3 regions of the Halobacillus sp. ABH2_015 genome follow, and region 1 is predicted to be linked to each of the others. Evidence: a T-box and tRNA genes for the amino acid it is inferred to sense, from the RefSeq annotation. Region 1 holds a T-box; the other regions hold tRNA genes.

Region 1 (8,248 bases):
ACCCGCTCTGTTAAAGATGTTTCATAGGAAATCCGCTCATGCAGGGTAGTCATTTCCCTGGGGATGACTTCTTTGCGGTAACAGGCCCAGGCCCCTTTTCCTACCCGCTGAATGACGACTCCGGTAATAAACAGCGTGCGGGAAGGGTGGACTTGTGAATCTGTTCCTACCATTAAACGGTAATTCCCGACAGGCTCCCGTTTCATAAATGTTAAAATATGTGAGAATACTTCTGCAAATCCCATTTTTTTATGCGTGAGGTTTTGAAACAAATCGAGCTGGTGCACATGTGCCATCTCCTTTTTTATTTCTAGGCAGTGGAGTGTGGGGGATAAGTGTATTCCCTTTTTTCTCCTTGGGCAATCCTTGATTGTCCTGCCGTGAAACTGTCTCCATCCAAGCAGCTGTGACCATTCTGTTATTAGGATATTCATAGACCTGCTTGAAAGATAACATGTTTTTAAATAGAGTATGTGTGCATTCTGCGCAATTTATGTAAAAAATAGTCAATGTGCAGAGGAAGAGGAGTGAAAGGACTGGAAAACCTGGATCCATATCCTGCCCGTTGGAGAAAATGCATGGCACTGGAAAAAGGGACCTGGTGGTGAGTGAAACAGGCCCTAGAAAATAAAAATCCAGCAAAGAATAATAGTGATCACAAAAGTGATCGCGTAGATCGTGGAGAGTAAAGGAATGCTTCCTTGATCTTTTTTATCGGATTTCAAGTGCTGCAGATCCTCTTCCGGGGTCAGCTGGTTTTCCGACTTGTCCATGTTTTTGGCAATGACAACCGTACTGACCAAAGCGGTAATCGACAAAACAATGATGATGGCATAGTACAAAGGATACATTGAACATCCGCCCCCCTGATTAAAGTCTTACCTTCATTATAATAGAAAGCGGGCGGATGTTGGAAATGTTCCTGATTTACATATGTTCCGGCGCAGCCATTCCAAGCAGACGCAGCCCTTCCTTCAGCACGACGGCAAATGCGTAAACGAGCGTCAGGCGTTCCTGTTGGGAAGGGGAGCCGATAATTTTTGATTTGGCATAAAAGTGATTGAATGTTCGGGCAAGGTCCAGCAGGTAACGGGCGATTTTAGAGGGATCATTGGTCGTACATGCCATTTGAGTCATTTCTGGAAATGCACGGACCGCCTTTACTAATGGCCAGGCTTCAGGGTCGTCAACCGCCGGCTGCGGAGTGTCTGCCGAAAATCCGCCTTTACGTAAAAGCGAGCATGCGCGGGCATGAGTGTACTGCAGATATGGACCGGTATTTCCTTCAAAAGTAAGCATATCCTCGAGAGAAAATTCAATATCATGACGTCGATCCTGCTTTAAATCGTGAAAAATCACGGCTCCAACTCCGACTTGGCGCGCTGTTTCTTCAGGATTCGTGAGGTTGGGATTTTTCTCTTTCATATTCAAGAGTGCCTGCGCTACGGCTTCCTTCAGAGCTTCTTCCAACAAAACCGTCTTCCCTTTTCTCGTAGACATCTTTTTTCCATGCTGCAGAATCATCCCGAACGAGACATGCTCCAATCGGTCTGCCCACTCAAACCCGGCCTTTTTCAATACAAGCTTCATCTGCTGAAAATGAAGGGACTGTTCACTGCCAACAACATACAAACTTTTTTCGAAAGGATAAGACTGATAGCGGTCAATGGCTGCAGCGAGATCACGGGTGGCATACGTAGTGGTGCCGTTGCTTTTACGGATCAGACAAGGGGGCATTGTATCGCCCAGTTGAACCACATCCGCTCCTTCTGATGTTTCCAACAGACCCTTTTCATCCAAAAGTTTGATGACAGGCTCCATTTTGTCCGTATAATAAGCCTCACCACGAGTCCAATCAAAATCCACTCCAAGCATTTCATATAACGTGTTGAATTCGTTCAGGGAGGCTTCGCGGAACCAGTTCCAAAGGGTGAGCGCCTCCGGGTCCTGGGATTCCAGCTTCTTGAACCATTCTCTGCCTTCTTCAATGAGGGAAGGTTCTTCCTCGGCAGCTTCGTGGAATGTCACATATAGCTTAGTCAGTTCCTTGATTGGATCAGCTTCGACGACATCTGGATCACCCCAGCGGGTGTAGGCGGCCAGAAGTTTCCCGAACTGTGTCCCGTAATCTCCGATGTAGTTGACCTTTACGGGAGTATAGCCGCACTTGTCCATGAGATTGGCCAGGGCGTTTCCAATGACGGTAGAGCGGAGGTGACCCATGGAGAAGGGTTTGGCGATGTTCGGAGAGGACATATCTAAGACTACGTTTTTCCCCTCCCCAAAGGTATGGCTGCCATAAGCTTCAGGGTCCTCAAGAACTTGATTCAACGTATGTTCGGTAATGAACGAGCGGTCAAAGAAGATGTTGATATAACCACCCTGGACCTCTACCTGATCAAAAACAGGGTGGTTCAGTCTGGAGGCGATTTCTCCTGCAATGATGACTGGTTTTTTACGCATCGACTTGGCTAGAGCGAAGCAGGGGAAGGAGACATCCCCAAAGGATGCCTTTTTCGGTACCTCCAACATGGACTCCACCCATTCGCGTGGATAATCCTCTCCGAGTATGTGAGATATTTGAAGTGCTGTCATTTGCTTTTCCATCTATGCTCCTCCTTTTCCATATAAAAAGGCCCCGTCTCTAAAAAAGAGACGAGGCCTGGACTCGCGGTGCCACTCTTATAGCTGAATGTAAATCAGCCGCTTGAATTTGATAACGGGGTGTCCCCGGATCTTCCTACGTGTGTTTCAGAAGACCATCTCCAAAGTCCGGTTCACCGACAGAAGGACATCCGGGCTTCCACCACCCCCGGTTCGCTGTGACCTTCCCGCCGGCTACTCTCTTTGTCATTGATTTTGAATAGTTGAAAAGATTATATCGGATTTCCAGCGACGATGCAATGTTTCATGTAAAAAGGGTCCATGTGGTAATGCGGGGCGTGATACGCGCCAACGTAAGAAGCCGCGTTTTGTAAAAATACAGTAAATAGGCCTCCATAACGATCGGTTCTGGAATAAATTTCATAAATTTTCACATTTTAAACTGGGTATATAAACCCTTTTAATTCCCATAAATTTATAATGATCCCGTTCATGGAAAATAACGTGTGTAAAAAGGCGCATATGAATGAGAGCGGTTTCTTTTATCCTGTCAGAAAATGAACCATTCGATGGTGTTCAGGCAAGACTGCCTGATAAGTAAAGCCGGCTTATCATTTGTTTATACAAAACATTCATGAATGCTCGAACGTATGGGACAGCGATGTACGTCTGTTGTGCTGTTTAAGGAGTATTTGAAAAACATCTTTCAAGCAGGAATAGGAAACTTTGATTATGACAAATAGATAACATTTGTATGACAAATAGATAACACTTCCATATAAGCCTGTGAGAAAGTAAATCCATCACCAACGAGCGGAGGATGTACGCATAGGAAGATGGGGGAGGAATTTTCTATCTAATTACATAATACTTTACTACCTTTTGACGTTTATTCTTGATGTGATAGTGTTGTTTTGCAATCAGATTTCGACACATTTTTTGGAAAGGGAGGTGACGTATGGGAATGATTCCGAGTTATTCACCCGACCGTTTATACAGCATGATGGTTCAAGCGGTGAAGACTCATTTGAACGAAGCCGTCCTTGCCCGGATGGCTGAGCGGTTTATCTCCTATAAGAAAGCAGAAGGGTTTTCCTTTTCGCCGTTGACGCAGCTGCACTTTCACATCCATAGCAGGAAAAAGCATGAAGGGGTGTATGTTCTATCGGCAGCTATCGAGTTTTTAATACTGGCTCTCGATATCCTGGATGATCTTCAGGATGAAGATGCTGGCGATAAACCTTGGAGTCAGGTGTCTTCTGCCTCGTCCATGAATATTTCGACGGGGTTTTTGATGCTGAGCATGCAGCTGATGCATGAATCCCCTTTTCAAAAAGAAACATCTTCGGATGCTCTTCAGGCCATGCACCAGCAGGTCCTGCAGGCGGTGAATGGTCAGCACGCCGACCTGAATGAATCCGCTTCTACGGAAGAAGAGTTTCTAAGGATGATCAGGCGGAAATCCGGTTCGCTGATGGCATGTGCCTGTATGGCCGGAGCAGCTTTTCAACAGAATGAAGACCTTTCAGGCGTTCGTTTGTATGCGGAGAGTTTTGGAATTGCGGCTCAGTTAGTGAATGACCTGCAGGACATTGTGCGTTTCGATGCTAAAAATGATCTCATTAACAAGAAGTGGACCCTCCCTGTATTTCTGCTCCTGCGGGAAAGCAGTGAGGAAGCCGGCTGGATACGTGATTACTATGCAGGCCGTGTCGATCAATCGTTTATCACAGATAGAAAGCAGCCGTTATTTGAGTGGGTATCCCGGTCCCCTGTCAAACCATATATCCAGGTGCTGATCAGGAAATATCAACGGCAGGCGCTACGGGAGCTGGACGTGTTTCAGGCAGGACAGGCTTGGAAGGAACAAATGAGGAAGAGGATTGAAGATTTATAAAAGATGGATCTTGCATAAGGAGGAAACAATCATGCTATTTGAATTGGTTCAGAAGATTGTACAAAATCCAGCGCTTATGAATGCTGTGAAAGAGGGAAAAGCCGACCTTCCGGGTGTTTCTGAAGTGGAAAAGGAAGCCCTTATTGATGTGTTCGCATCCGAAGACCTCCAGGGCATAGAGTGGAGAATGTGTTACTGGAAGTAATCCATGATAGAGATCCTGAAAGCCAGAGATACTCTGGCTTTTTTGACGTTATAAAAGAAAGGGAATGGAAATGGCTCGAATAAAAAGTAAGAGATTTATCTTTTATTTTAGTTTTATCTTTGTTGTTGCTCTTTATTTAATTTTCGTAACGATGACAAAAACATATGTAGGTATCGATGTCAGTGAGAATAAAGAAAGATCCTTGATCGTGACGAAAGTGGATTCGATTGGCTGGGCTGCTCACCGGAAAATAAAAGAGGGAGATCGTGTTATTGAAGTCAATCACCAGGAGGCAGCCAGGTATCACTCCATTCAAAATTACGGGGTGATCGGTAACCTTAACCAGATGAAGGTCATGAGAGCAGGAACCGAGTTGGAATATAAGGTCCAAAACCCGATGAACTATAATACGCTGCTTTATCATACCATACTGCCGACGGTTGTATTTTTCGTTTTATTTTCGTTTTCATTACAAGTCTATGTAAAAAAACGGGGGGACCCGGTTGCGTTTTATCTGATCGCCTTTCTTCTGGCTGTTGGTATTGGGTATTTAAGTGCAGGCGCTTCTGCGAGAACGGATACTCTTGCGAGGATCATCAACAGTTTCAGCTTGATGATGGTTCCTGTGCTGTTTCTGCATTTTCATTATCAATATTTCTTGAAATACGAGATTCATCTGATTAAAAAGCGCCTATTGGCTGCGGTCTATTCCATTAATCTGGTTGTCGTTCTTATGGATATCATATCTATTTTCTGGATGTCTCTGGGGCATTATGAAGTGATCCGCAATACGCAGCTGATTCTTTTTTCCATGGAGATTCTTATCGGTTTGAGTGTTCTCCTGTATTCTTATCTGACCTTTCGGAAAACCATACATAAGTCGATTTTTCAAAATGCGATTTTCGGAATCATCGTCTCGTTTTTTCCTTTTATCTTCTTGACGGCGCTGCCTAATGCAGTTGTCGGCGTTGAACTGATTCCTGCGCCTGTAACCGCGGTATTCCTCATCTTTCTGCCGATCTTTTTTCTTTATCTCGTGCTGACGGATCGGATATTTGATATTGACTTTATTAACAGCCGTTTGCGGTACTATGCGGTCATTTCTTTCCTGTTGACGGCTGTGGTTATGATTCTGCTCGTTTTCTTTACGAATCTGGATGACCTGCAGTGGATCAGACTGGGGATTCTAACCTACGGACTCTTGATTTTGTTTTTCTATTTTGAAGAAAAGTTTTCTCTTCGTTCCAAATGGTTTGGAGATAAGTTTAACTATCAGCTGAGTCTTGATCGGTTTTCCTATGATGTAGCAAAAATATTAAAAAAAGAAGAGCTGGATGACCGGCTGCTCCGTGAAATCAAAGAGGTGCTTCCAGTAGAGCATGCCTGCCTGTTCTCCTATGACAAAATAGAAAATGAGATGAACCTCATTGCGGGAGATGAATCCATCCCCTACCCATTGATTCAGACGTATATCTCCTATAAAGGAACGTCGTTGTCCATAGGAATGCCGTTTCTATTAGAAGATGGATTAGGGTATGTGCTTAGTGAAAAGCATGATACGGTCGATATATTATGGATTGAACAAAAAGTCAACCGGACACCGTTCAACCAGGATGAGCAGCGTTGGCTGAAAACCATCGTCCAATATACAAGCATCGTATATGAAAATTTTCAATTGATTGAAGGAGTGACCGAAGATTTAAAAAGTTCGATCCAGGATGAACGACGTGTACCTTCGTGGATGCTTCGGTTCATGTTTAAGCTTTCAGAAGAGGAAAGAGCAAGACTTTCCGCCGACCTGCATGATTCTGCTCTTCAGGAACAGCTGGTGTGGTATCGGAAAGTAGAAGAAATAGCCGCCTTGGATCATTTGGATCGTCATGTAAAAGATGAACTCTCTGACGTACAGGAAGGTTTGCTGGGGGTTGTCAGTCAGATTAGGGAAACGTGCACCTTTCTCCGTCCTCCTTTTCTTAAGGAAACGGGTTTTGTGGAAGCATTATCCTACTTGATTGACCATTATCGTCAGCGGGAGGACTTTCATATTGACTATCGATATAATCATTTCACAGCTGATCTTGGGGATGAACAAGCTCTCACGCTTTATCGCATTGCGCAGGAACTGTTGAATAATGCGTCCAAGCATTCGAAGGCGGAATTAATTGAATTTGAACTGAAGAATGATGGAGATATGGTAATGCTATCCTATAAGGATGATGGAGTGGGCGTTCAGAATAATCAACAGAAGCCGTCAACAAAAAGCATGGGCTTAACGGGAATCAGACAGAGAGTCAACAGCCTCGGAGGGAGTATGGAATTCTTTTCACAGGAAGGATCAGGCGTTGAAGCCGCCATCTTAATTCAGGCGGAGGGATGAAGGAAACGATTGGAAAAAGGTTGGAGAAGAGGAGAGGTTTGATGGTTTCGATATTATTGGTGGATGATCATCCGGCTATTGGTGAAGGGTCCAAATTAATCATTGAAAGAGAGAGTGATATGGTTGTAACCATTGCAGACAGTCCTGGGAAAGCTTTGGAAATCTTAAGGGAGCAGAGCTTTTCAATTCTGCTGTTCGATCTGCGTATGAAAGGGATGAATGGCATTGAGCTGACCAAACATGTACGGGCTGAAGGACATACTTCGCCGGTACTCATCTATACAGGTCACGATGTAGGTCCTTATTTCAATACATTAGTGGAGTCTGGAGCTTCGGGGTTCATCAGCAAGACGGCTCCGCGGGAAGAATTGATTGAAGCGATCCGTTACGGGGTGAAGGGGAAAGCAATCGTTCCCGTCTCCCTTCTCGAACAACTAAGAAAAAATGAGGTCCGTGTTGAAGAAATGCCTGAACATGAGCTGCCGGATCGTGACGTTTCCGTTACGTCCAAAGAACAGGAAATCCTCAAAGAGGTTGCCAAGGGGAAAAGCAACAGGGAAATCGCTCAGATTTATTTTAAGAGTCCACGAACGATTGAATACAACTTAACGGAAATCTTCAAAAAACTGCAGGTAAAGACAAGAGCGGAAGCTGTGTTGAAATCCAAGCAGTGGGGGATTATCACGGATGATATGGATTGAACCAGCTCAAGAAGCGTCATCTATAAACCTATGGGCGTAGTTTAGGGGGATCTTCTATATATAGAAGATCCCCCTTTGGCTGTAGAAAAAGCCTGTGTTTACCAGTTAGAGTTGTCCATTTGTTGTATGAAGGGTCACTTTCCGCTTATCGGTAAATGAATGCCGCGGGTACGCCCTCCGCTGACTTGGTCAGGAAGGCCGCCTGCCCAAGTGGTTCTTCAGCCCCTGCTGTTCCCGCATCCTTCACCAATGAAAGCTCCTCGTGCCGGGTTAGAATAGATTGGAGAGAGGGTGTGCCCTAAGCAGGTTTGCAGATTCAAAAGAACGGCACGGGCTGCGTTATTGTCGCTTGCGCGGAAAAAGAATGTACGCGAACAAGCGTTACTGACGGCGGCCTGCCAAAACATGAAAAAGACTGCCCTTCACCTATCCAGGGTGAGATAGGTGAAGGAGAGTCTTTTTCG
Region 2 (8,248 bases), 3.0 Mb from region 1:
TTTTTATATGAAAAAAAGGAGGACATACACATGTTGGATATGAAATTTTTACGTCAGAACTTTGATGAAGTGAAAGCAAAGCTGGAGAAGCGGGGCGAAGATCTCTCTGATTTAGATGCCTTTGGTGAACTCGACAGCCGGCGCCGTGAGCTGATTCAGGAGACTGAGGAGCTGAAGGCGCGCCGGAATGACGTTTCCAAGGAAATCTCCCAGCTGAAGAAAAACAAAGAGGACGCCGATGACAAGATTAAGGAAATGCGTGAAGTCGGCGACCGTATCAAAACGCTCGACACGGAGCTGAAGGAAGTGGAAGAGAAGTTGGAAACGCTCCTCTTATCCATTCCGAACATCCCTCATGAAAGCGTACCTGTCGGAGAGGATGAAGAGGATAACATCGAAGCCCGCCGCTCTGGAGAAACGCCTGTCTTTGATTTTGAAGCGAAACCCCACTGGGATATCGCCACAGACCTTGGTATTCTCGACTTTGAACGCGCAGGAAAAGTAACCGGCAGCCGGTTTGTCTTCTATAAAGGCATCGGTGCCCGCCTGGAGCGTGCGCTGCTGAACTTCATGATGGACCTGCATGCCGATGATCACGGCTATCAGGAAATGCTTCCGCCACAGATGGTCAACCGTACATCTATGACAGGAACGGGCCAGCTGCCGAAATTCGAAGAAGACGCCTTTAAGATTGAAGACTGGGATTACTTCCTTGTCCCGACCGCAGAGGTGCCTGTAACGAACTACTACAGGGAAGAGATTCTGTCCAGCGAGGACCTGCCGCAGAAATTTGTCGCCTTCAGCACCAACTTCCGCTCTGAAGCCGGCTCTGCCGGACGTGACACGCGCGGACTCATCCGTCAGCACCAGTTCAACAAAGTCGAACTTGTCCAGCTGGCAAAACCTGAGGAATCCTACGATGTGCTTGAGGAATTGACCGGGCATGCTGAAAAGGTCCTTCAGCTGTTGAAGCTTCCCTACCGCGTCATGAGCATGTGTACCGGTGATCTTGGATTTACAGCCGCCAAGAAATACGACATCGAAGTGTGGATCCCGAGTCAGGAAACCTACCGGGAAATCAGCTCCTGCTCCAACTTCGAGGATTTCCAGGCGCGTCGTGCCGGGATCCGTTTCCGCCGTGAAGAAAAAGGACGGCCGGAATTTGTCCACACGCTGAACGGTTCCGGCCTTGCGATCGGCCGTACCGTCGCCGCTATTCTTGAGAATTATCAGCAGGCGGACGGTACCGTCGTTGTACCGGAAGTCCTCCGCCCATATATGGGTGGAAAAGAAGTCATCCGATAAAACAGCAGAAGAGCGGCGGGAGTGCCTCCACGCCGCTCTTTATTATAGGGAGACACAGGTTTGACTGCAGCGCCGGGGCTTTGTATAATTACGAGGTGGCATCATCTGGATCCTTTCGACAAATTTTTATAAAAAATTTACGGAGAGTGTTGACGGTCACTACAGGCCATGATAATATATTACTTGTCGGTCACACGGAGGAGTACCCAAGTTTGGCTGAAGGGAGCGGTCTTGAAAACCGCCAGGGGGTTTACGCCCCGCGGGGGTTCGAATCCCTCCTCCTCCGCCATTTTATTTATAACAATCGCGCATAAATATTGGAGATTTATAGAACAGAAATCGTTACTACGTGTAACGATTTTTTTTTGCCCAAATGATGCTGATATAAAAAAACACCCTGCCTGGATCAGGCAGAGTGCTGATGTTTATAGAGAATGCCCCCGGCAGGATTCGAACCTGCGGCACACGGTTTAGGAAACCGATGCTCTATCCCCTGAGCTACGGGGGCCTGAGAAGCGTACGAGTCATATTATACTAAAGAATCCAGAGATTGCAAAGGAATCCTTTTGATGAAAATGCATCTCCGCCTGTTACTTCCGACAGGTGGATGTGATAAAATGATACCTGTCTGTCAAAAAGGATCGTTTTTTGTAGTCGAAAAAGAACAAGGGTAGGCCGCTGAACGGCTGATCCCGCTTGAATAGAGTTTGAAGGAGGAACAGCGATGGGAGATCTACCTTTCATATCCGTTGAAGGGCCCATTGGGGTTGGGAAAACGTCTCTGTCTAAAAAGCTCGCCTCCCAGTTTGATTTTCACTTGTTAAAGGAAATCGTTGAGGAGAACCCGTTTTTAGGCAAGTTTTATGACAATATTGAAGAATGGAGCTTCCAGACGGAAATGTTTTTCCTTTGCAATCGTTTCAAGCAGCTGGAAGACATTGAACGTAAATATCTGCAAGCTGGCAAGCCTGTTGTAGCGGATTATCATATTTCAAAAAATATGATTTTCGCCCGTCGAACCCTTAGAGAAGAACAATTTGATAAATACGCACAGATTTTTGATATATTAACACATGATATGCCTAAACCGAATATGGTCGTCTATCTTCATGCAAGCCTTGATACATTGATGGACCGCATCCGTATGCGGAACCGTGATGTGGAGGCCAATATTCAGCCCGCTTATCTTGAACAGCTTTCCCAGGATTATGAGGATTTCATGAGCCATTTTGAAGCCTTGCATCCGGACATTCCTGTGATCCGCCTCAATGGAGATCATTTGGATTTCGTAAAGCATCAGGACGATTTAAACTACATTGTTGCTCAAGTTGAACAGCATTTAAATAAAGGAGAAGTTATCAAATGAATGCACGTGAACGCTACGGTATTCCACATGATAGTGTGATCACGATTGCCGGTACCGTCGGTGTCGGAAAATCTACGATGACGAATGCGATTGCGGATGCTCTCAAATTCCGGACATCTTTTGAAAAAGTGGAGACCAATCCGTATCTTGATAAATTTTACCAGGATTTTGAACGCTGGAGTTTTCACCTGCAGATTTATTTCCTGGCTGAACGCTTCAAGGAGCAGAAGAAAATCTTCGAATACGGGGGCGGATTCATCCAGGACCGTTCCATTTATGAGGATACCGGCATCTTTGCCCGGATGCACTATGAAAAAGGGACGATGTCAGGAACGGATTATGAAACGTATCGTAATCTGTTCGATGCCATGGTCATGACGCCCTATTTCCCTCATCCTGACCTTCTCATTTATCTGGAAGGTTCCTTCGATGATGTTCTCGGCCGTATTAAAGAGCGTGGACGTCCGATGGAACAGGAAACACCTGTCGAATACTGGGAGGAAATGTTCAACCGTTATGACAACTGGATCGACAATTTCAATTCCTGCCCTGTGCTGCGCCTGAACATTGCGGACTATGATGTCCTCAATGATGAAAACAGCATTGAGCCGGTCCTTGAAAAAATCGGTCACTTTATCCAGCAGTCCCGTAAATGGCGTTCCAGCCGTCTGCTTACGTAATATGGGTATAAATGAAGAAACCGGTACGATGATCACCGCTGATCATCGTACCGGTTTTTTTATGGTTTTTTTAAATAGTCATGGATCATTTTCCGGTGGCTGCCGACCATGGAAGCAGGAAGCTTATCGGGCGGCGTAAACTTAAACTGGAGCGACTCTCTCGGGTCCATGCGGTAATCACCGGAGTATGTGTCCGTATCATAGGCCGTTGTGACAACGTAAAACTCATCGCCATTATCAGCCCGGATAAATTGGTCCGCCCCGGAGTACACATTGAATAGGTTCAGCTTGTCGACCGTCAGCCCCGTTTCCTCAAGCACTTCCCGTTTGGCTGTTTCTTCCGTGCTTTCCCCGAGTTCCATCAATCCTCCGGGCAGCCCCCAGACGCCGTGTGGGGACGTTCGCTGCTGCAGGAGGATGCGCCCCTGGTCATCCACGATAACGACGACAGCCCCGACGAAGATCAACGGCCGGTGACCGACAAGCGCCCTTAAATCTTCTACATATCCCATATGGCTGTTCTCCTTTCGAAGCGTTAATCAGCGAGTCCTGTTGTTTCCTTTACATAGGTGCCTTCTTCAAGTGCGTGAAGCAGAAAATGGGCCACATCCCCTCTGGAAATGCTTCGGCCCTCCTGCGGCACGGTTTCGGACGTCCGGTAATTCCCTGTGACAGGTCCATCCAGGAGGCGCATCGGACGGGCAATCGTATAATCCATATCCGCTGCTATGATTGCATTGACCGCCCGGCGGTGATCGTGCAGGACGTTTCTTAAAATTATCCGGCTCATCCACCCGGTCAGTCCGGGAATTTCATTGTACAGCCCGGCAGAGGCGACGTAGAGAAGCCGCTTGATGTTATGCTGCGCGGAAGCGGTCAGGATGTTTTCCGTCATAGTGGTCAGGGTGCTGCGGTCTTTCAACGATTCTGAACCGAGACAGGAGACAATGGCCTCCTGTCCGAGGACGGCCTGGCGAACATCCTCCTCATTCCTTGCGTCCCCTTGTACCCTATTCAGTCGTTCATGATTTATGCGGAGCTTTTCGGGATCCCTCAGAAAAGCGGTAACGTCATGGCCGGATTCCAGAGCTTGTTCGACAAAGGCCTTTCCTGTTCCACCGGTAGAACCAAAAACAACAATTTTCATGATCTCACCTCATTGATTTATTTTAGAAACGCCCATTCAGGAAGAATGATGCCTGAAAAAATTGATTTTCCGTCTGCTCCATGTCTGCAGCCAGTATACAGCACTGAATCCGAGTGCGATAATTGTAAGCACCCAAAGGAGAGCTTCCTCCATCCGTCCGGATTCGACGGCAAAGTAGATGGCAAGAGGAATGGTGTCGGTTTCTCCCGGAATATAGCCGGCCACCATCAACGTCGCTCCGAATTCTCCGAGAGATCGGGCGAATGTCATGACAAGGCCGGCGAGCAGTCCCGGCCAGGCCAGCGGCAGCGCGATCGTGAAGAATACCTTTGCTCTGGAAGCACCAAGATTATGAGCCGCATTTTCCAGCTGAGTATCATAGTTTTGAAAAGCAGCCGCCGCACTTTGATACATCAGCGGGAAGGAGACGACGGCGGAAGCGATGACAGCTCCTGTCCAGCTGAACACCACCTGCAGGTCAAACCAGTGCATCAATAACCGCCCAGCCCAGCCATTCCTGCCGAACGCATATAGAAGACAAAAGCCAATGACGGTCGGCGGGAGGACAAGAGGCAGGAGAAATAATGATTCCAGTAAACTTTTCCCGGGAAATATTTTCCGGGAAATCAATCGTGCTGCAAGCGTCCCGGATATGAAAACGATCATGGTGGCGATGGCTGCTACTTTTAGGGAGAGCAGGAGAGGACTGATGCTCATCATTCGTTCGTTTCATCCCCTGCAGCGGTAAAACCATAGTTTTCTAAGGTTTTACCGGCCGCTTCTGTAGACAGGAAGGTTATAAAGTCAGAGGCGGCCTCCTCAGCCCGGCTTTTTGTAATGACGGCGGCAGGATATATGATCGATTCATGTAAAGACGGGTCGACTTCTGCGGTGACGTGTACCTTGTCCGATGTGAAGGCATCACTGGCATAGACGACACCATAGTCCGCGTCGCCGGATTCTACATAAGTGAGCACCTGCCGGACATCTCCGGCAAAGACCATGTCATCTTCCATCTGATCCCAAAGGTGAATCGTTTCCAACGCCTGTTTCGTATATGTACCAGCAGGGACGCTGTCCGGGTTACCGATGGCTGTCGTTTGATCTTCCGCTGCCTTTTTCAATGCGTCCAGGGAGCCGGCCGCTGCGTGTTCCTGATGACTGATAACGACGAGCCGGTTTTCCGCAAAGGTTTCCATCTGCGCATCATCCGTGTATCCACGTTCTTTCAAGTAGGTCGTCCATCGGGTATCGGCAGATAGAAAAACGTCGACAGGAGCCCCCTGCTCAATCTGACGTGCCAACTTACCGGAACTTCCTAATAATAAGGTCACATCGACGTTGTAGGCCTCTTCATAGGATGGAACGATTTCCTCCATAGCATCTGTCAAACTGGCCGCAGCAGCTATGGTCACGGTCGGTTTTTCACTGGCACTCGCGCATCCGGCTGAAAAGAAGAGAAGGATTACGGAAGCAGCCCATATGCTTTTTTTCATAAACAGTCTCCTTTCGGCCTTTGTTGATTCGGTGACAGGGCATAAAACATCCATGATAAAGAAAGGTTGAATAGCATGAAACTCCAAATCATCACCGCGCTGGTTCTGGCGCTTTTGTTGACCCAGCTTCCCGTAGCAGGTAAATATTTTGCAGTCTTGAATACTATGATACATGAAACCGGTCATTCTCTCACAGCTTTATTGACAGGTGGGGAAGTGAGGCATATCTCTTTATTCCCGAATACGTCCGGTGTTACGCTGACCGGTCACAGTTCGTGGCTGAGCTATGTGGCGACAAGTCTTTCGGGATATATAGCGGCCTCCTTCACAGCCTTTGTTTTTTTCTATTTCATCAGTAAGGGATACTGGTCATGGGTGATGTATATCCTGCTTGCCATCCTTGCTGTGAACCTGCTCTTCTGGGTCCGGAATATCTATGGAGTGTTCTGGATCGTGACCTTTGGGGCCGGTTTTATCTGGCTGCTTCGGACCGGTCATGACACGATTGTGCAGTATGTCCTTCTTCTGCTCGCCTCCCTCGTCCTTGTCGAGTCCGTAACCAGTGCGTTTGAAATCATGTGGATCAGCTTCGTGTCTCCGGGGCAGGCTGGTGATGCCGCCAATCTGGCCCGCGCCTTCCGGATCATCCCATCTCCGGTATGGGGCGTGCTGTTCTTTCTTCAGGCTGTCTATTTTGCTTTTCTTTCCCTGAAGCGTGTCTTTACTTTTTGAAAATGTGCAGACACGGGGGGAATTCTTTCAAAATCCGCACCTGCCCTGTCTTTCCTTATCCACCTGAATAAGGTAATAAGGTAGGAAAGAGAGGAGGGGAAGAAATGAGCGGAGGATACGGCGGTGGTTTCGCACTGTTGGTTGTTTTGTTCATCCTTTTGATCATTATCGGTGCTTCTTACATGGGCGGCCGTGGATACGGTTATTAAATAGACAGCGGGATTTTTCCCGCTCTTACATATATAAAGTTTGTATAAGGTGCAGGAAGGGTAAAACGTACTATAAAAAAAGGACGGGGGAGTCCACTATGGATTTAAAGGAACATTTATTGACGGAAGGATATAACCAGATTGATATTCTTCTCGTCCGCGAAGGGGAAGACCAGACCACAGTACCTGGAATTACGCTTCATAAAGTCACAGATTTGGAGTACAAGCTTTATCTGGACCCTGGAACGATCACGTATCACCTGAAGGAAGAACACCCGTATTTCCAGGGAGATCAAAAAGTCGAATCCGGGGAAATGAAGCAGGTGAAGGGATATATTCTAGAATGGTAGGAAGCCTTGATGTTCAAGGCTTTTTTATATGGTCCGCTGAAACTTTAACACATTCTGTCGTTTAGTTGAGGAAACAAAGTGGAACGAAGGAGACAAAAAGCATGGAGGAGGATCATCAATGAAGGAACATCAATTATACATGAATGGTGAATATACACAGTCACATGGATCGGAGTGGATTGACGTCGTTAATCCAGCCACAGAGGAAGTCATCTCCCGTATTCCCAAAGGGACGGAGGAAGATGTGAACAAAGCAGTGGAAGCAGCAGCTGCTGCGCAGAAGGGCTGGGAACTGACTCCGAATATCGAGCGTGGTAAAATCGTCCGGCGCCTTGGAGATAAAATTGAAGAAAACCGTGACCGGTTCATTGATCTTCTTCAGGAAGAGCAGGGGAAAGATTATGAGCTGGCCAGCGGAGAAATAGATCTCGCAATTGATTATTTCCGGTATATGTCGGAATGGGCCCGCCGTATTGAAGGGGAAATTGTCCCGAGTGATCGTGCAAACGAAAATATATTCATTTATAAAAAGCCGATTGGTGTCGTAGCCGGAATCGTCCCTTGGAATTTCCCGATGTTTATTCTGGCAAGAAAAGTAGCGACAGCGCTTGTTACCGGCTGTACACTCGTCTTGAAGCCAAGTCAGCAGACACCGAATACAGCTGTCGAATTCACGAAAATCATCGACAGCATGGAGGATATTCCTAAAGGGGTCTACAACCTTGTCACAGGAACAGGCTCTGAAATCGGCAATACCCTTGCCAAGCATAAAGATGTCCACATGATTACGATGACGGGGAGTGTGGGAGCCGGAACGAAAGTCATGGAAGCGGCTGCTCAGAATATTACGAAGGTCAACCTTGAACTCGGCGGTAAAGCACCGGCTATCGTAACAGCCAGCGCCGACCTGGATGTAGCGGCGGAAAACATAACGACTTCCCGTTTAGCTAATAATGGACAGGC
Region 3 (8,248 bases), 1.8 Mb from region 1:
TCACGATATTTCTGCTTTCCTGTAAGTTTTTTATATATCCGAGCCCTTTATATTGAGTTAGCAGGTTTCCAATCGATGTCGCTTCTATTGGGCCGGCGTAAATGGGCTTTTGAATAGCGTTTGCTGTAAATTGACATAATAATCGATTTTGAATTCCACCACCAACCATATATAAACATGTGAACTTTTCATTTGTAAGTTTTTCTAGTCTCTCTAAAACAAAGCGATATTTTAGTGCTAAACTCTCTAAAACACAACGTAAGATCTCCCCTATTGTTTGAGGAACTTCTTGATTTGTTTCAACACAATATTGCTGGATCGCTTCGGGCATTTGCTCTGGTTTTATAAACCTTTGATCATCAGGATCGATCAATGCTTTAAAAGGAGGGGATTTTTCTATAGCTTCATTTAGTTGTTGATAGGTTACACTCTCACCTTCCTTTTCCCATACGCGCATGCACTCCTGCTGTAACCACAAGCCCATGATATTCTTCAACAAACGGAATGTATCGTCAACACCACCCTCATTTGTCATATTCCATTCCAATGCTTGTTTGGTTTTGATAGGTTGTAATACTTCTGTTCCTAATAACGACCAGGTTCCACAACTTAAATAGGCAAAGCTTTCTTCACCGAGATGAGGGACAGCTACAACAGCAGAAGCTGTATCATGTTCTCCCACGGTCACAACCGGAATCGCTTCTTCAAGTTTCAATTCTTTACAAATCCTTTGTGTAACTTTCCCTACAACCGTTCCTGGCTTAACAGGTGCTTTAAAGATATGTTCTGGTAATCCTAATGTTTTTATCAAGGAATCATCCCAGTCCATTGAATCCGTATTAAACAGTTGAGTGGAAGTCGCGTTCGTCACCTCGTTGAATTTTACTCCAGTTAAAAAATACCGTAATAAATCAGGAATCATCATAAAATCTTCCGCTTGATGTAGAGCTACATTATCAGCTTTTTTCATTGCATATAAATGATAAATGGTATTAATAGGCATAAATTGAATGCCTGTTTTAGAGAAAATCTCCTCGGATGAAAGGAGGTGATTTACCTCTTCTACTAAACCATTAGTATGATCATTACGATAGTGATAAGGGTTAGCTAATAACTCTCCATTCTTATCCAATAACCCAAAATCCACCGCCCACGTATCAATAGCTAAGCTTTCAATATCATTATATCCTAGCTGTACAGCCTTTAAAATCCCTTGCTTAATTTCAAGAAACAAGCGAAGGATATCCCAGTGCAAGTGCGGCCCCACTTGCACTGGATCATTAGAGAACCTATGGATTTCTTTAATCTGTAATTCACCCTGTTCTAGGTGACCTATTACAGCCCTGCCACTGCTAGCTCCTAAATCAAAAGCGAGAACATTCACCAACTAGACCCGCCTTTACCTCTTGAGAGGATTTTTTCTTGATAACCGCTTGTAAGATAAGCACTCATAGGATCCACAGGTACTCCCAATTCTTCTCTTACTGTTTGTAATAGAGGCGATACATCAAACTCAAACGCTTTTCGAACCGCATTTTCTGCGGCTAATACATCCTGTTTTTCTTGCGCTTCAGCCACTTCATCAAGGTTGATCAACAAGGATTTAGCATATAGAGTTTGCACATTTGTAATGGACCTTATCATAGCTGGTATCTTAGGTTCGATGTTATGACATTGATCCAGCATATAAGAAATTTTGTCTGCTTTTGATCTGATTGAAGGGTTTTCATCAAATTGAGCAGAGATAATCTGGAAAAATGTTAAAAATAGTTCATAAGGATTTTGTGACCCGGCAATCAAATCATCATCCGCATATTTTCGACTATTAAAATGGAAACCTCCTAACCTTTCTTCATCCAAGAGGTAAGCGACTATATGTTCTATATTCGTCCCTTGAGCATGGTGGCCAGTATCCACTAAGACATCTGCTTTTCCACCTAATTTTTGAGCCATATTAAATGACATGCCCCAATCTGCCAAGTCTGTATGATAGAAAGCAGGCTCAAAGAACTTGTACTCGATCAACATCCTCATATCTTCATCCAAATCCTCATACATCTCTTTTAAGCATTCGTACATCCACTGCTTTCTCTTTCGCAGATCTGCTTGTCCGGGGTAATTAGTACCATCAGCGAACCATAGACTTAAATCTTTTGACCCCACTTGTCTAGCTATTTCCACACACTCAAGTAAATGGTCTGTGGCTTTTCGTCTAATCGAAGGATTAGAGTTTGTTACACTACCGAATTTATAGTCGTCATCTTGGAATAAATTCGGGTTTACAGCCCCAATTTTAACTTGGTGTTCATGCGCATGGACTTGGAGTTGGTTATAATCATCTACCTTATCCCAGGGAATGTGGATGGCAACACCAGGGCTGATCCCTGTATGTTTATGAACCTGAGCTGCATCCTCAATTTTTTCAAAAGGGTCTCTAGGTATTCCTTTTTGTCGGAATACTTTAAACCTAGTGCCGGAATCACCATATCCCCATGAGGGTGTCTCTATATTGAGAGCTTTGAGTTTTTCTTTGACGACTTCCAGTTGAATACCTCGATCTCCCTGCTGTTGCTCAAAAATCTGATATAATTGATCAGTCATACAATACACTCCTCCTTTATATCCCATATAATAAGGTTATCTAGAAAACGCTGCCGGTACTCCACCATCGACTGTAATCATACATCCAGTGGTCTTAGCTGATTTCGAAGATGCTAGGAAGGCGATAGATTCAGCGATGTCTTCCGGAAGTACATTCTCATTCAAAATTGTTCTCTTACGATAGTGCTCTTCTAACTCATCAGCCTGGATACCATAAGAGGAAGCTCTTTCTTCTTTCCATTCAGAATCCCAAATTTTTGATCCTCGTATGACTGCATCCGGAAGTACAGAATTAACCCTGATCCCATATTGGCCTCCATCCGCCGCAATTGTCCTTGCTAGATGGACTTCCGCAGCTTTTGCCGTACTATAAGCAGCTGCATTTTTCCCTGCATAGATGGAGTTCTTTGAACCGACAAAGACCATGTTTCCACCTAAAGATTGATTCTTCATCAACTTGAACGCTTCTCTAGCTACAAGGAAATATCCTGTCACAAGCACATTGATATTTAAATTCCATTTGTCTAATGTAGTCTCTTCAAATGGACTAGAGCTGGCAAGACCAGCATTATTGACGAGAATATCCAGGCCACCATAAGTAAGTGTGGCTTTCATGATAGCCTCTTCCACTTCTTCTTCCTTCGTCACATCCATTTTCACAGCAATAGCCCGTTCACTACCAAACTGATTGTTTAAATTATCAGCAAGTTCTTGAGCACCTTCCCAATTAATATCTGCCACAACGATATGCGATCCTTCATATGCTAGACGATAACAAGTAGAACTACCTATACCACCTGCTCCACCAGTAACAAAACTGATATGACGTGAAAAATCGGCTTCTGCAGGTGCCAAACTCAGTTTATATAACTCTAGCGGCCAATATTCTACAGCAAAAGCCTCTTCTTCTTTCAGGGATACAAAGTTTCCTAGAATCGTCGCCCCTTTCATGACTGAAATAGCCCGATGGTATAAGGATTCACTTACTTTTGCAGCTTTAATGTCTTTTCCAGTATTGATCATTCCAATACCAGGAATAAGTATGACTCTAGGTACAGGTTCAAACATCGTCTCATTTCCTGATTGGTTTTTTTCAAAATAGGACTTATATTCTTCTCTAAAAAACTCGACACCGTTCTTGATGCTCTCAATCAATTCGTGGGTATCCTCTTTTTGAGGATTCCAACTCACAAATAATGGAGCCCTTTTCGTGTGTACTAAGTGATCAGGACAGGCAGCTCCAACTTGTGAAAGGTCGTGAGCGTTTTTACTGTTAACAAATTTCAAAACCTCTTCAGAATCATTATTGGTAACAATCATTTTGTTTTCAGTACTGACGAGTCCACGAATCACAGGAAGTACTTCAGCTAATGTATTCCTACGTTCTTTTTCTGTAAGGGATGTGTGTTGGGCCCCCCCGAAAATTTCTTGATTCTCGGACTGTTCTTGTATATATTTTTCAGCTTCTTGTATGACAGAAATGGTTTGATTGTAACTTTCTTCAGAAGTTTCCCCCCAAGTTACCAATCCGTGCTTCTCCATAATGACTAATTCCGCTTTCGGATTGTTCTTGACGCTCTCTGCAATCAACTTAGAGAGATCGAACCCAGGACGGATATAGGGTACCCAAACAAACCTGTCTCCGTAGATTTTTTCGGCTATATCCTTCCCATTATCTGCACAAGCAATACTGATGATGGCATCAGGATGAGTGTGATCTACATGTTTGAATGGTAAGAAAGCATGCAGGAGAGTTTCAATAGAAGAACGCGGGTGACTTGAATCAATCATACAATGACTTAAATACTGGACCATTTCCTCGTCCGTCATATGGTCTTCCGCTAAAAGCCGACGTATGTCATCCATTTTTAATGCAGTAAAATTAGTAGAGTCCATCGTAGCTAAGTCAGAACCACTACCCTTGACCCACATGACCTCTACATCTTCGCCACGGAAATTCTTTTCAAAAGTCTTAGTTGAGGTATTGCCGCCTCCCCAATTTGCAATCGATCGATCTGTTCCTAGAAGGTTAGAACGATAAACCAAACTTGATAAACCGCTTTCAAAATTCACATTATGAGTGTCCCACAAATTTCCAACCAAAGTAAAACCTCCATTTATTTGTTTGTTTTACCTTAACATACTTTTGTTTTCTTTTGAATAATTTTGTTATTGTTTGTTTTTGAACATATCAAATATGAAACCAACATAGATAGGATATACAATAAATATAGCAAAGCTTGTAGAAGAAGTTCTCTATACTAAAAAATCTAATAATACCTTAATACAAAAAAAGACCAATCCTTTATACTACAAAGGATTGGTCTTTTTTGTTTAGCGTCCCAGGAGAGATTCGAACTCCCGACCCACAGCTTAGAAGGCTGTTGCTCTATCCAGCTGAGCTACTGGGACAAATAAATATGTATGGAGCGGGTGAAGGGAATCGAACCCTCATCATCAGCTTGGAAGGCTGAGGTTTTACCACTAAACTACACCCGCATATGTAAATGTGTTTCAGCCGCGTTTATCTTTCGCAGCATGCCCCTTCCTCTGAAAGCTTCTTAAGGAAGTAAAGTCCGTCGGGGCAACTCGCAGTGGATTCGGCAGAAGTTCAGCTCGTGGCAGAGGTTTTACTACTAAACTACACTCGCATGTAAAGCTATGTATGTGTGTTTCAAAAGATATTTTTTAACGTCCTTTTGAAGCGGACAAGAATTATTATATTAGGGATTCGCTTATATGTCAACAGATTGCAGCAAAGAATTTTAATTCTTTGCTGCTACTGCTGTTTCCATGTAGAGACCGTCAATTTTCTGCCCGTTCACATGGTAATACTGCAGGCGGACGTGATCGAGATCCTCCCACTCCAGAATGGCGTAGGTCGGTTCTTCGCGGTCACGTGGAAGTCTTGCGCTTCCCGGATTGATGAAGAGGGCGTCCTTCACCTTTTCCGCTCCTGCAATATGTGAATGTCCGAAGCAGGCGATCTGGGCTCCAGCTTCTTCCGCTCTGTAGGATAAGGGCATCAGGGTGGATTTCACTTGAAACAAATGCCCGTGCGTGACGAGGAATGTGATGTCTCCGACAGTGAAAACCTGATCGTTTTCCATTTCGGGTTCGAAGTCACAGTTTCCTTTGGCATAATGAAAGCCTTCCAGCTCCTTCGATCCGTAGGAGAGCTCGGAGTCGCCACAGTGGATCATAGCAGCCACGTCACTGTGACGTTCTTTCATTTCCATTACTTCGTCGGTTAGTCCGTGTGTGTCACTGATGATGAGTACTTTCGGCATCCTTCATCCCCACTTTCAGGATTGAGTTTTCAGCCAGTCTTCGATCTGCACGATGGCATGATGACGGTGGCTGATGGCGTTCTTTTCGTCGGACGTGTGCTCAGCCATCGTCCGGCTGGAGCCTTCTGGGATGAACACAGGATCATATCCGAACCCCTGCTCTCCCTGCGGCTCCCCGGCAATTCGGCCTTCACACGTTCCACGCTTCGTAAACGTCGCTTCTCCCGGTCGTGCGACGGCTACGGCACAGACGAAACGGGCGGTCCGTTCTTCTTCGGACACTCCGTTCAGCTCGTTCAGCAGTTTAGCTGTATTTTTTTCGTCATCTTTTTCTATTCCTGCATAGCGGGCGGAATAAACCCCCGGCTCTCCGTTCAGGGCATCGACCTCTAAACCGGAGTCATCGGCTACAACAGGAATGTTCAAAGCGTTCATCATCGCTTCTGCTTTAATGACGGCATTCTCCTCAAACGTTGTACCGGTTTCTTCAATATCGATGGAAGGGTCATGATCGAGAAGGGAAACGACGGAGATGCCGTATTTGGAAAACATCTCGCGGAACTCTTTGATCTTCCCTTCGTTCTTTGTGGCGATTAAGAGCTCCTTCATGCTTTGGCGGCTCCGGCTTTCGCCCGAATCACGTCTGCCCACTCTCCGATCGCTTCTTCCTGAAGCTTGATCAGCTCCTGGACACCTTCGTCTGCAAGAGAAAGCATTTTCTGAAGCTGCTGCATCGAGAAGGTTGCTTCTTCTCCTGTTCCCTGAAGCTCTACGAATTCGCCTTTGCCGGTCATGATGACGTTCATGTCTACTTCAGCACGGCTGTCTTCTTCGTAGCAGAGGTCGAGAACTTCTTTGCCGTCCGGCAGTACCCCGACGGAAATCGCCGTCAAGTAATCGGTGATCGGCAGCTCTTTGATGGATTTTTTGTTCACAAGCTTTCCTAGAGCAAGCACGACAGCTACAAAGGCACCTGTAATGGAAGCGGTCCGCGTGCCACCATCGGCCTGGATGACGTCACAGTCGACCCAGATGGTACGTTCTCCGATTTTATCAAGATCGACGACCGCGCGTAGAGAGCGGCCGATCAGGCGTTGGATTTCCATCGTCCGGCCGGATACTTTCCCTTTGGAAGATTCACGGATGTTGCGTGATTCCGTGGCTCTTGGAAGCATGGCGTATTCAGCTGTAATCCAGCCTTTGCCCTGACCACGTAAAAAAGGAGGCACTCGGTCCTCAATGCTGGCATTACAGATCACTTTTGTATCTCCAAAGCTGATGAGTACAGATCCCTCCGGGTGTTTCACATAATCGGTTTCTATTGTAACGGTTCTTAATTCATTGACTTCGCGTTGATCATTTCGCATCAATGATGACCTCCTTTTTCTTCATCATTATCCTTGCCCATCTTAACACAAATTACATACGTGCGGGTAGTTATTCATGAACGTAAAAAGCGCTTCAAAAGTGATTCACTTCTGAAGCGCCGGGTTTTACATTTCTTCAGCACCGCTGATGTCGGTTCTTGAAACAGGTTCGGCGAGCGGCTCACCCGCTTCATTGATGACCTGCTCCGATCCTTCGACCTGAACTTCGACCGATTCCACATCCTCAAGATCCGTCATGCTCAACACAAGGCTGGCGAGGGCAGCATCAGACAGGGCCGGCTGATCTGATCCTGTCAGGATTTTTTCATTGAAGGAAAGGGCGAGGACGCCGTTCTCCAGCCGGGAGCTGACCATTTCCGCCCCTTCATGGAAGGGGTTGGTCAATGAGCTGCCGAGTTCAGGCCCTTCAAAAAGGGCCTCCACTCTTGCCGCATATTCATCACTGTCTTCAGCGACACGTGTGGTGACAGGAACGTGGTACACCTGCTCCCCGTTCTGGGCAGGGAAGTAGACGGTAACGGCCTTGCTGTTCAGCACATCGCGCTGCACGCCGACGTTATTATTAATCCCGTCCGCCCGGGAGACGCCCTGGGAGATCGGAGTGCCGTCTACAGGCATGACTTCCTGCTCGTGTCCGTTGATCCACAGCTTAATCCGCTTTACGTTGTCAAACTGAGTGAGTGTGTAGGTCATGGCCTGAAGGATTTTCTCTTCATCCTTGGCCTCGTAATTTTTAAAGTCCTCCGACACATCAACGACAAGCGTTCCATTTTCCTCTGTATTCAACCCAAGAATTTCTGTTCCTGCCGGCAGAACGGCTTCAAACCCGTTCGGCAGCAGATTCGTGACCGGCCCATCCTTCACAAGGTATTCCAACGCCTGGGAAGCGACTTCCTGAGAAGCCGGCAGTTCCACAGTCTGTGGGGCGATCATTCCATTGGCATCCATTAAATAAAGCTCACGAGGGAC

The links. The T-box of region 1 lies ahead of argS (arginine--tRNA ligase). A T-box ahead of a tRNA ligase gene usually reads a tRNA of that ligase, here a tRNA-Arg.
Region 2: it encodes a tRNA-Arg, which carries the amino acid that the T-box ahead of argS (arginine--tRNA ligase) is inferred to sense. The anticodon was not compared.
Region 3: it encodes a tRNA-Arg, which carries the amino acid that the T-box ahead of argS (arginine--tRNA ligase) is inferred to sense. The anticodon was not compared.

The regions. Positions count from the first base shown of each region.
Region 1 is NZ_JBSWUG010000002.1:553,075-561,322, forward strand. Features, by position in the region: gene ACXAD6_RS02720 (ribonuclease H-like YkuK family protein) at 1-245, opposite strand, end outside; gene ACXAD6_RS02725 (hypothetical protein) at 621-851, opposite strand; gene argS (arginine--tRNA ligase) at 928-2,607, opposite strand; T-box leader at 2,649-2,863, opposite strand; gene ACXAD6_RS02735 (polyprenyl synthetase family protein) at 3,563-4,501, shown strand; gene comX (competence pheromone ComX) at 4,533-4,706, shown strand; gene ACXAD6_RS02745 (sensor histidine kinase) at 4,858-7,083, shown strand; gene ACXAD6_RS02750 (response regulator transcription factor) at 7,125-7,784, shown strand; partial or broken gene ACXAD6_RS02755 (transposase) at 8,092-8,228, shown strand.
Region 2 is NZ_JBSWUG010000002.1:3,600,266-3,608,513, forward strand. Features, by position in the region: gene serS (serine--tRNA ligase) at 31-1,305, shown strand; tRNA gene ACXAD6_RS18535 (tRNA-Ser) at 1,502-1,594, shown strand; tRNA gene ACXAD6_RS18540 (tRNA-Arg) at 1,741-1,813, opposite strand; gene ACXAD6_RS18545 (deoxynucleoside kinase) at 2,030-2,671, shown strand; gene ACXAD6_RS18550 (deoxynucleoside kinase) at 2,668-3,351, shown strand; gene ACXAD6_RS18555 (NUDIX hydrolase) at 3,411-3,863, opposite strand; gene ACXAD6_RS18560 (NAD(P)-dependent oxidoreductase) at 3,887-4,498, opposite strand; gene modB (molybdate ABC transporter permease subunit) at 4,535-5,215, opposite strand; gene modA (molybdate ABC transporter substrate-binding protein) at 5,215-5,994, opposite strand; gene ACXAD6_RS18575 (M50 family metallopeptidase) at 6,070-6,726, shown strand; gene ACXAD6_RS18580 (YjcZ family sporulation protein) at 6,831-6,935, shown strand; gene ACXAD6_RS18585 (hypothetical protein) at 7,034-7,285, shown strand; gene aldA (aldehyde dehydrogenase) at 7,404-8,248, shown strand, end outside.
Region 3 is NZ_JBSWUG010000002.1:2,349,351-2,357,598, forward strand. Features, by position in the region: gene ACXAD6_RS12510 (rhamnulokinase) at 1-1,384, opposite strand, end outside; gene rhaI (L-rhamnose isomerase) at 1,381-2,601, opposite strand; gene ACXAD6_RS12520 (bifunctional aldolase/short-chain dehydrogenase) at 2,638-4,704, opposite strand; tRNA gene ACXAD6_RS12525 (tRNA-Arg) at 4,940-5,013, opposite strand; tRNA gene ACXAD6_RS12530 (tRNA-Gly) at 5,027-5,100, opposite strand; gene ACXAD6_RS12535 (metallophosphoesterase) at 5,367-5,891, opposite strand; gene ACXAD6_RS12540 (XTP/dITP diphosphatase) at 5,907-6,500, opposite strand; gene rph (ribonuclease PH) at 6,497-7,258, opposite strand; gene ACXAD6_RS12550 (GerMN domain-containing protein) at 7,385-8,248, opposite strand, start outside.